3 regions of the Devosia ginsengisoli genome follow, and region 3 is predicted to be linked to each of the others. Evidence: predicted binding sites of a transcription regulator. Region 3 holds the regulator's gene; each other region holds the start of a gene.

Region 1 (3,278 bases), 1.1 Mb from region 3:
CAGCACCTGCGGCCCGACCCGGTCATAGAGCCGGCCGACCACCGGACCCATCAGACCCATGATAAGGCCGCCGGGCAGCAGCAGCAGACCGGTCTGCAGCGTATCGAGGCCGACCACCTGCACCGTATAGATCGGCAGCAGGATCACCGTGCCGAACAGCGCCATCATGGCAACCAGCATCATGCTGACCGACACCGTATAGTTCCGCGACTGGAACACACGCAGATCGAGCAGCGCCTTATTGTCCTGCTGCAGGCCAAGCTGCCGCCAGACGAAGGCGACCATGGCAGCCACACCCACCACGATCGGCAACCAGATCGGCATGGCGGTCGCCTCGCCGGGATGGGCGAAGCTCTCTCCGAAGCTGGACAGGCCATAGATCAGCCCGCCAAAGGCGAAAGCCGACAGGATGACCGAGAGCACGTCGAGCGGCGCATAGCGCGGGGTCGACACGTTCTGGATCTTGCGCCAGCCGAGCAGCAGGGCACCGATGGCGATCGGCAGCACCAGGATGAACATCCAGCGCCATTCGAGATTGGCCAGGATGAAGCCGCCAATGGTCGGGCCGATGGCCGGAGCCACCGACATGACGATGGAGATATTGCCCATGGTCTTGCCGCGGGCTTCCGGGAGAACCAGCGTCATGACGGTGGTCATCAGCAGCGGCATCATGATGGCCGTGCCGACGGCCTGCACGACGCGGCCGGCGATCAGCAGTTCGATGCCGGGCGACACCGCGCAAAGCAGCGTGCCCAATGTGAAGATCGACATGGCGAGCAGGAAGATCGGCCGCGTATTGAGCCGCTGCAGCAGGAAGCCAGTTACCGGAATGACGACCGCCATGGTCAGCAGGAAGGCCGTGGTCAGCCACTGCGCGACGCTGGCAGCGACGCCCAGATCGGTCATCAGATGGGGAATGGCCACGCTCATGATGGTTTCGTTGAGAAACACCACGAAAGTGGAAACAAGCAGCAGGGCGATGACCAGCCTGTTGCGCGCGGCATCGTTCTGGACGACCGGCGGCGCGCCGATCAAGTCCGCGTCGAATGTGGTTGCGTCGTTACTCATGGTGTTTTCCTTGAAAACTGGAATTGCCTTGTCAGCGGGACGACGGGTGGCGTCGCGGGATTTCGACGTCACCTTGAAAAGATTCCGCGACAGCCCCTGTCAGCAGCATCTTTGGTTAAGTAATGGCTTTAGTAATTTATGCATCCGCCAGGGTCAATGCTAAATCTTTCGCTTAAGCATTAAACGATCGCAATGACCCGAAGGCGAAGGGAGGGCGTATCTAGGCCGATCGGGTGGCGAGGTCCACCCGCATAAACGCAATTCTGCCTTGCGAAATCGTGTTTTTGGCCCTTCAAGTCAGGCCGTCCGATACCCATGTATGCGCCAGGCGACCGCCCTTGGCACGGTCTACCGCCCATCATGTTCTTGTTTTGTTCCATTGGAACTGCTACATCTTCCAGACGTTCTGCAGTCACGATTCGACTGCGGCGCGCCCGGCAGGAGATGTCTCATGGCCCTCTATCAGGCCCCTTCTTTCGAAGCATTGGAAAAGCTCAGCCGTAGTCGCGACGCCGATCTGGCGCGGCGCGAACTGCTTGATCCCGACTGCATCCGCGGCCGCGGGGCGCAGTCCAACCACACCGGCCGCTTCGAACGGCAGAAGCGCGAGGGGTTCGATGACGGGTGGGACAATGTGGAGCCACTGTCGATCTTCGAGACGGTGGAGCATGTCGAACGCGCCAAGACCATCATCACGTCAAATGACAGCCCCGATATCGGTTTCGAACGCTCGATCAATGCCTATCGCGGCTGCGAGCACGGCTGCTCTTACTGCTATGCGCGGCCGAGCCATGCCTTTCTCGGCCACTCGGCCGGCATCGAGTTCGAACGCGACATCTATGTGAAGGTGAACGCCGTCGAGGCCTTGCGCGCCGAGATCGGCGCCAAGGGTTACAAGGCCAAGCCCATCGCCATGGGCACCAATACCGACCCCTACCAGCCGGCCGAGCGCAAGCACAAGCTGACGCGCGGCATTCTCGAAGTGATGCTGGAAACCCGCCACCCTGTCATGATCACCACCAAATCGGCGCTGATCATCCGTGACCTCGATATCCTGACCGAACTGGCCAGACTGGGCCTGGTCAAGGTGGCCATTTCCATGACCTCGATGGATCACAAGCTCAGCCGCAAGATGGAGCCTCGCGCGTCCTCCCCTGCCCGGCGGCTGGAGGCCATCCGCCTGCTCAGTGAAGCCGGCGTGCCGGTAGCCGTGTTCGCCTCGCCGATGATCCCTGCCATCAACGACATGGAACTCGAGCGCATTCTCGATGCCGCTGCCGCACAGGGCGCCAAAAGCGCCTCGATGGTTCTGCTCCGCCTGCCCGGCGAAGTGCGCGAGGTGTTCCGTGAATGGCTGCTGCGCCATTTCCCCGACCGGGTGCGCCATGTGCTGTCGCTGGTGCGCGATACGCGCGGCGGCAAGGACTACGATTCCCGCTTCGGCACCCGCATGACCGGCGAAGGCCCCTATGCCACCCTGCTCCGCCAGCGCCTCGACAAGGCGCGCGAGCGCTATGGGCTCGATGCCAAATTGCCGGGCCTGCGCAATGACCTGTTCGTCGCGCCCAAGCTCGAAGAGCGGCAGATGAGCCTGTTCTAGAGGGGCAAGGCTTCCAGAACGAGGATGCGGCCGCTAGAAGCGCAGGGTAGCGGCACACCGGTTGTCCGCCAACCGGAGACAGGCATGCCGGCATCGGAATTCACCCTCGAAGGGCTGAGGGATATCATTGTCGGCCGGTTCCCCGAGCTGGCGGATGAGCGCTGCATCATGATCTCGGAAGGCTGGGACAGCGTCGCGGTCGATGTCGGCGACCGGATCATCTTCAAGTTCCCGCGCCATCCCCATGGCGAAGCGGCCTTGCGCCGCGAGGTGGCTATCCTGGGCCTGGTTGGTGCCGCGGTCAGCATGCGCGTGCCGGTGCTGGGGCTCTTCGAGACACCCCGGATCTTTTCGCGGCACGACAAAATCCCCGGCGAGCATCTGGTCACCACCCAGTATGACGCGCTGGATGAGCGTTCACGGCAAAGGCTGGGCGAGGTGATGGGCCAGTTCTATGCCGAACTGCACCGCATCGAGCTTGCCGACGCCACCGCTTCTGGCGCATTGCCGGTAGAGACCTGGCTGGGCGCCGAGGAAATCCTGCGGCGCATCCAGCCGGTGCTGCCGCAGGCGCTGCGGCCATTCGCCGAAACGACCATGGCGCGCTGGG
Region 2 (3,278 bases), 640 kb from region 3:
AGTCATCATTGCCAAGCAGCGCCACGGCCCCACCGGTACGGTGCAGCTCAGCTTCGAGGCGCAGTTCACGCGCTTCGGCAACCTGGCGCGCGCCGACTACCTGCCCGAGCGTATGGAATAGGCATGGCGCTGACGTCTGGCCTTGGGGGGCAACTCAGTATCGATCTCGGGGCCTTGGCCCGGAACTGGCGGGCGCTGGACAAGGTGAGCGCCGGCGCGCTGACCGGTGCTGTGGTGAAGGCCGATGCCTATGGCACCGGCGTGACCATGGCCAGCAAGGCGCTGCATGCCGCCGGGGCGCGCTTCTTTTTGCGGCGACGCCGGACGAGGGCATGGCGGTGCGCGCGGCGGTGCCCGATGCACATATCTTTATTCTCAACGGGCTCTATCCGGGCGCGGCCAATCTCTATGTGCGGCAGAACCTGATGCCGATCATCTCCTCCATGGCGATGCTGGAGGAATGGCTGGCCAAATGCGTGGAGCGCAACGAGGCCTATCCGTCCGCCTTCCATTTCGACACCGGCATGAACCGGCTGGGCTTCCGGCTGAACGAAGCGGCGATGGTGCGCGAGCGCATCCAGGCGCTGGGCTATGCGCCGCAAATGGTGATGAGCCACCTGGCCTGCGCCGACACGCCGAACCATGAGAAGAACCGTACGCAACTGGCTTTGTTCGGTTCGGTCATGACGCAGTTTCCGGGGATTCCGGCATCGCTGGCCAATTCGGCCGGGCTGATGACGGGGCGGGATTATCATTTCCAGATGGTGCGGCCGGGCATTGCGCTTTATGGCGGGCGGGCGGTGAATGGCCGCAAGAACCCGATGGCGCCGGTGGTGACGCTGCATGTGCCGATCATGCAGGTGAAGGAAGCGCGCACCGGGGAAAGCGTGGGCTATGGCGCCACCCAGTCGCTGTCGCGCGACAGCCGGCTGGCCATTCTCAGCCATGGCTATGCCGACGGATTTTTCCGCTCGCTGTCGGGCAGCAATACGCGGCCGGGCGCCAAGGTGATGATCCGCGGCAAGGCGTGCCCGGTGCTCGGGCGGGTGTCGATGGACCAGGTGACGGTGGATATTACCGAATTGGGGCCTGACATTCCGAGCCCCGGCGAAGGGGCGGAAATCCTCGGCGACATCATCGGGGTGGATGAGCAGGCCGATGCCGGCGGCACGATCGGCTACGAAATCCTGACCTCGCTCAAGGGACGCTATAGCCGCAATTATGTCGGCGACGGCAATCTGCCGCCGGAATGACAATCTACGTCATCCTGCTGCGGGCCATCGGGCCGATCACGCACAAGATCATGTCGATGGCGCAATGGCGGGATGCCGTGGCGGCGGCAGGCTATGATGCGCCGCAGACCTATGTGGCGACGGGCAACATGATCGTGGGCAGCGACAAGGGGATTGCCGAAGTCACCGCGGACATGAATGCGGTGGTGCGGGGGCTCGGGCTGGGACCGGGCAATGTGGCGGTGGTGCGCAAGGCGGCGACACTGCACCGGCTGGTCAAGGCCAATCCCCTCCCCGAGGCGGCAGCGGAGCGGCCCAGCGAATTGACGGTCTATTTCTTTGCCGGGGCCAGGCCGGATTTTTCGTGGCTGGGCGACTATGAGGGGCCGGAGCGGGTGCATATCGAGGGCACGCATCTGTTCGTGGATTATGCGGGGCGCGCCTCGCAGAGCCCGCGGCTGCCGGGGCTGATCGAGAAGCGCGCCGGCACCGTGACAGCGCGGAACTGGAACACGGTGCGCGGGCTGGCCGAGCGAGCGGCGGCGCGGGGGTAACCAGAGCTTCAGCGCATGTTGCCCCACCCTCAATCCTTCCTCATCCACCGGCCGTCACCCTCGGGCTTGACCCGAGGGCACTGTACTTACCTAGCGCTCAGCAAGTGTAGAGCCCTCGGGTCAAGCCCGAGGGTGACGATCCGGGGTGGGATAGTTCATCCAAAAGTTCTCTTTTTGTTCTTGCCCGATTTCCTCAGACCGGCTACGCTTCTTGATAGCGTTGCAAGTGTAGAGACCCGTCTTGGCCAAATCCCGTTCTTCCTTCGTCTGCCAGTCCTGCGGGGCCGTGACCACGCGCTGGCAGGGGCGGTGCGATGCCTGTGGCGAGTGGAACACCATTGTCGAGGAAATCACCGACTCAGGAGTCGGCGCGGGGCCGAAATCGGCCAAGGCCAATGGACGACCCACCAATCTGGTGCCGCTTTCCGGGGAGACGGAGAGCGCGGCGCGGGTGGTGACCCGGCTGGCGGAGCTGGACCGGGTGACCGGGGGCGGGTTCGTCAAAGGTTCGGCGCTGCTGGTGGGGGGCGATCCGGGGATCGGCAAATCGACGCTGCTGCTGCAGTCGGCGGCGGCTTTGGCCAACCAAGGTAAAAGCGTCGTCTATGTCTCGGGCGAGGAGGCGGTGGCGCAGGTGCGGCTGCGGGCGCAAAGGCTGGGGCTGGGCGAAGCCAATGTGATGCTGGCGGCCGAGACCAATGTGGAGATCATTCTCGCCACGCTGGAAAACGGCCCTGCCCCGGACCTGGTCATCATCGACTCGATCCAGACGCTGTGGACTGATCGGGTTGACTCTGCGCCGGGCACGGTGACGCAGGTGCGCACGTCGGCGCAGGCGCTGACGCGCTTCGCCAAGAAGAGCGGCGCGGCGGTAGTGCTGGTGGGGCATGTGACCAAGGACGGGCAGATTGCCGGCCCCCGCGTGGTCGAGCATATGGTGGATGCCGTGCTCTATTTCGAGGGCGATGCCAGCCATACGTTCCGGATTTTGCGCGGGGTGAAGAACCGCTATGGCGCGACCGACGAGATCGGCGTGTTTGCCATGACCGAGCTGGGGCTGGAGCAGGTAGCCAACCCCTCGGCCTTGTTCCTCGACCAGCGCGACGAGGGGGCGGCGGGTTCGGCGGTGTTTGCCGGCATGGAGGGGACGCGGCCGCTATTGATCGAAATCCAGGCGCTGGTGGCGCCCTCCCCGCTCGGTACGCCAAGGCGGGCGGTGGTGGGCTGGGATTCTTCGCGCCTGTCCATGGTGCTGGCGGTACTGGAAACGCGCTGCGGGGTGCGGATCGGGGCCAATGACATCTATCTCAATGTCGCGGGCGGGCTGAAGATCAACGAGCCGGCAGCGGACCTGGCGGTGGCGGCGGCGCTGATCTCGTCGCTGACCAGTTCCCCCCTGCCCAAGGATGCGGTCTATTTCGGGGAAATTTCACTGGCTGGGGGGATCAGGCCGGTGGCGCATGGTTCGCTGCGGCTGCGCGAGGCGCAGAAG
Region 3 (3,278 bases):
GATTACCATGCGCCAGGCCCTCAAGGCCGCCGCCGCCCGCTCTGCGGCCCGCGATGTCTCCGGCGCGGCGAAATTTGCCGCTTATGCCACCGCCCAGGCCGTGGCTGTCGCCCATGTGCCGGCCCATGAGCTGGGTGCGGCAGCCTATGCGATAAGGGCAGTGCAGGCGGCGACCAGCGAGACCGGGCGCGAAGTAGCCGGCCGCCGGGAATGTCGATGGCAGCGCGAACAGTTGCCGGACGAAATCCGCGATCTGGTGCTGGACGACCAGCGGCTGCGCAATCACGCCTGCTGGTTTGTGTTCGACTGCTGATGACGTTCCCGGAGGGTGAGATCATTCTGGAGATGGACGCGCTTCGTGCGGTGGCCGCCTATGCGGCCGAAAACGCCGGCGCCGTGCTCGCCATTTTCGAGCAGGCCGCACCGTCGGATATCCGCCCGCGCGACGCAGTGGATGCGGCGCTGCGCTTTGCGCGCGGTGGCAAGCGGGTGAAAGCCCTGCGCGATGCCTCCTGGGCTGCGCTCAAGGCGGCGCAGGAGACGGAAAATGCTGCGGCAAGCCAGGCGGCACGGGCCGCTATGGCGGCTTCCGCGGCGGCCTATCTGCATCCGTTACCCAATGCCACCCAGGTCAAACACATTCTTGGCGCAACGGCCCATGCAGCAAGAGCCGTCGAGCTTGGGGCCGGCGATGACCCTGCTGTCGGCGACGCCCATATCCAGCGCGCCACGCAACAAATGCCCCCTGATGTCCTGAGCGTGCTTCGCCGGTTTCCTCCGGCACCGCCGGGCGGTGGTCGTGTCGGCCAGTTGCTGCGCGCACTCGACACGGCGCTTCGCACCACGCCCTAGGGCCGGTCGGTACTCGGCACGGGACCAATCAGCGCCCCGCTCCAGTCGGGTCATTCCCGCGAAAGCGGGAACCCCTGTTTTCTCCGAGCGGCCCGAACCGCATGATCACCGGTTCCTTACGGTGCCGGCAAACTCCGGCCAAATCCCGAGCAAAAAAAACCACCGCGAAAATCGCGGTGGTCCTTGTGCGAGCGGCGCCGAAGCGCGCTCGTCATCTGTGCCTGAAGCCTAGAGCAGGGTCAGGTTGGTCGCCGATTCCTTGCCGTCGCGGCCGGTCTCGAGCTCGTAGGTCACCTTGTCGTTCTCATACAGGCCCTGCAGGCCCGAACGCTGAACGGCGGAGATGTGGACGAAGGCATCCTTGCCGCCATTTTCAGGCGAAATGAAGCCGAAGCCCTTGGTGGTGTTGAAGAATTTCACGGTGCCAGTGATGAGGGCCATGATAGTTTCCTTTTGCTCTTAACGAGCGGTTATCCGATGGCAACATGCCAAGGGGACATAACGTTCGCATGGTAGAGAAGGAAGCCACGGACCGGACAGGCCGGCGTCAGGCAGCCGACTTAGGCTGAAAACGTATACCCCTATGTGGCACGGAAACGGCCATTCCGCAAGATGTTCGCTACTAAGAGTTTGCGAACACTGCGCTTTGCCCGTCCTGACCCCATTGCGGCCCACCGAATACTTGCCGGCAAAACGCCAGGCGATCCGGCCGTTTCAGGCCCCGCCGCCAGTGGGCGGTGCGCCCGCCGACCGGCTTCTCCCCTGCAATCAGTATTTGCGCAGCAGACCGACGAGACGCCCCTGGACCTTGACGCGGTCAGGGGGAAAGATGCGGGTTTCATAGGCCGGGTTGGCGGCTTCCAGCGCCACCGTATTTCCCTTGCGGCGCAAGCGCTTGAGGGTAGCTTCCTCATCATCCACGAGAGCAACGATAATCTCGCCGGTGCTGGCGGCGTCCTGCTTCTTGATGAGCACGGTGTCGCCATCGAAAATACCGGCATCGATCATCGAGTCACCACGCACTTCGAGCGCAAAATGCTCGCCCGCGCCCAGCATTTCGGGCGGCACCATGATGGTGTGGGAATGGGTCTGGATCGCCTCGATCGGCGTACCCGCCGCGATGCGGCCCATGACCGGGATGGAGATCGGCCGCACATAATCCTCGGTCGCCGAAATGCGCGACGGGGGCGAGGCCACCTTGCCCAGATTGCCCTCGATGACCGAAGGCTCGAAGCGCACCTTGCGGCCGCCAAGGGAGGGGTTCATCGAATCCGGGAGCTTGACCACTTCCAGCGCGCGCGCCCGATTGGGCAGGCGGCGGATGAAGCCGCGTTCCTCGAGCGCCGTGATCAGGCGATGAATGCCCGATTTGGATGCCAGGTCGAGCGCATCCTTCATCTCATCGAACGAAGGCGGAATGCCGCTTTCCTTCATCCGTTCGTGGATGAACATCAGCAGCTCGTGTTGTTTGCGCGTCAGCATGGGGCCCCTCGGGGAGAGAATCGGAACATAGGCAGAACGACTATACGTGTTCCAGTTATGTTCTGCAATACTCGCTGCAATAGTGCAGATCAGGCCGCCGATATGCCCTGGATTTGCGGCAATTGTACCTGCAGGGCTTCCAGTTCGCTTTCGCTGACCACGCGATTGCGGCCGGCATGCTTGGCCGCATAGAGGCACCGGTCGGCGCGCTCGATAAGCATGCTGACCGTATCGCCGGGCTGATAGGCGGCCACGCCGAAGGAGGCGGTGATGCGGCCTAGCTTTTCATTGGTCGAGCGCTTCAGCAGTTCCTTGGCCTGGATGGCGCGGCGAATATTCTCCGCTACGATCACTGCGCCCTCGATATCGGTCGAGGGCAGGATGGCGACGAATTCCTCCCCGCCATAGCGGGCTGCCAGGTCCTTGCCCTTGATGTTGGACTTGAGCGTCATCGCCACCAGCCGCAACACCTGGTCGCCGGTCTGGTGGCCATAGGTATCATTGAAATTCTTGAAATGATCGATATCGACGATCATCAAGCAGAGCGGCGTGCCGTTTTCCCTTGCCTCGGCGATGGCCGCTTCCATGCCTTCGTCGAAGCTCTTGCGATTGGCGATCTTGGTCAGCGGATCAAGCAGGGATTCGCGCCTGACGTCGTCGAGGTCGCGCTGCAGCGAGGCGATGTCGTCGCGCGAGGCTTCCAGCTTCTGCTCGAGGGCGCGGTTGGTGTCCTGCATGCGCCGCGTTTCGGACAGCAGCCGCTCGGCCAGCGTCTTCATCGCCTCGGGCGAAATATCGCGTTCCAGATCCCCGCTGGCCGATTGCAGCGAGCCGGAATAGGCGTTCGCCGTGGTCATGGCAGTGTCGATGGCCTCATGAACCGCCTCGATGCGCGCATGCATGCGCTCCGAGACGTTGGACATGCGGTCATTGACGTCGGATTT

What was found. Region 3 encodes LexA, which represses DNA repair genes until DNA is damaged. Its sites were predicted from a motif close to TGTTCNNNNTGTGTTCNG; they were not measured.
Region 1: the regulator LexA is predicted to act here: its motif matches at 1,430-1,447, upstream of FPZ08_RS00960 (PA0069 family radical SAM protein).
Region 2: the regulator LexA is predicted to act here: its motif matches at 1,951-1,968, upstream of radA (DNA repair protein RadA).

The regions. Positions count from the first base shown of each region.
Region 1 is NZ_CP042304.1:180,868-184,145, reverse strand. Features, by position in the region: gene FPZ08_RS00965 (MDR family MFS transporter) at 1-1,068, opposite strand, end outside; gene FPZ08_RS00960 (PA0069 family radical SAM protein) at 1,520-2,668, shown strand; gene FPZ08_RS00955 (phosphotransferase family protein) at 2,753-3,278, shown strand, end outside.
Region 2 is NZ_CP042304.1:633,544-636,821, reverse strand. Features, by position in the region: gene FPZ08_RS03145 (replicative DNA helicase) at 1-121, shown strand, start outside; partial or broken gene alr (alanine racemase) at 124-1,253, shown strand; gene FPZ08_RS03130 (DUF1697 domain-containing protein) at 1,250-1,786, shown strand; gene radA (DNA repair protein RadA) at 2,028-3,278, shown strand, end outside.
Region 3 is NZ_CP042304.1:1,270,828-1,274,105, reverse strand. Features, by position in the region: gene FPZ08_RS06175 (putative immunity protein) at 1-313, shown strand, start outside; gene FPZ08_RS06170 (putative immunity protein) at 313-852, shown strand; gene FPZ08_RS06165 (cold-shock protein) at 1,081-1,293, opposite strand; gene lexA (transcriptional repressor LexA) at 1,621-2,334, opposite strand; gene FPZ08_RS06155 (GGDEF domain-containing protein) at 2,424-3,278, opposite strand, start outside.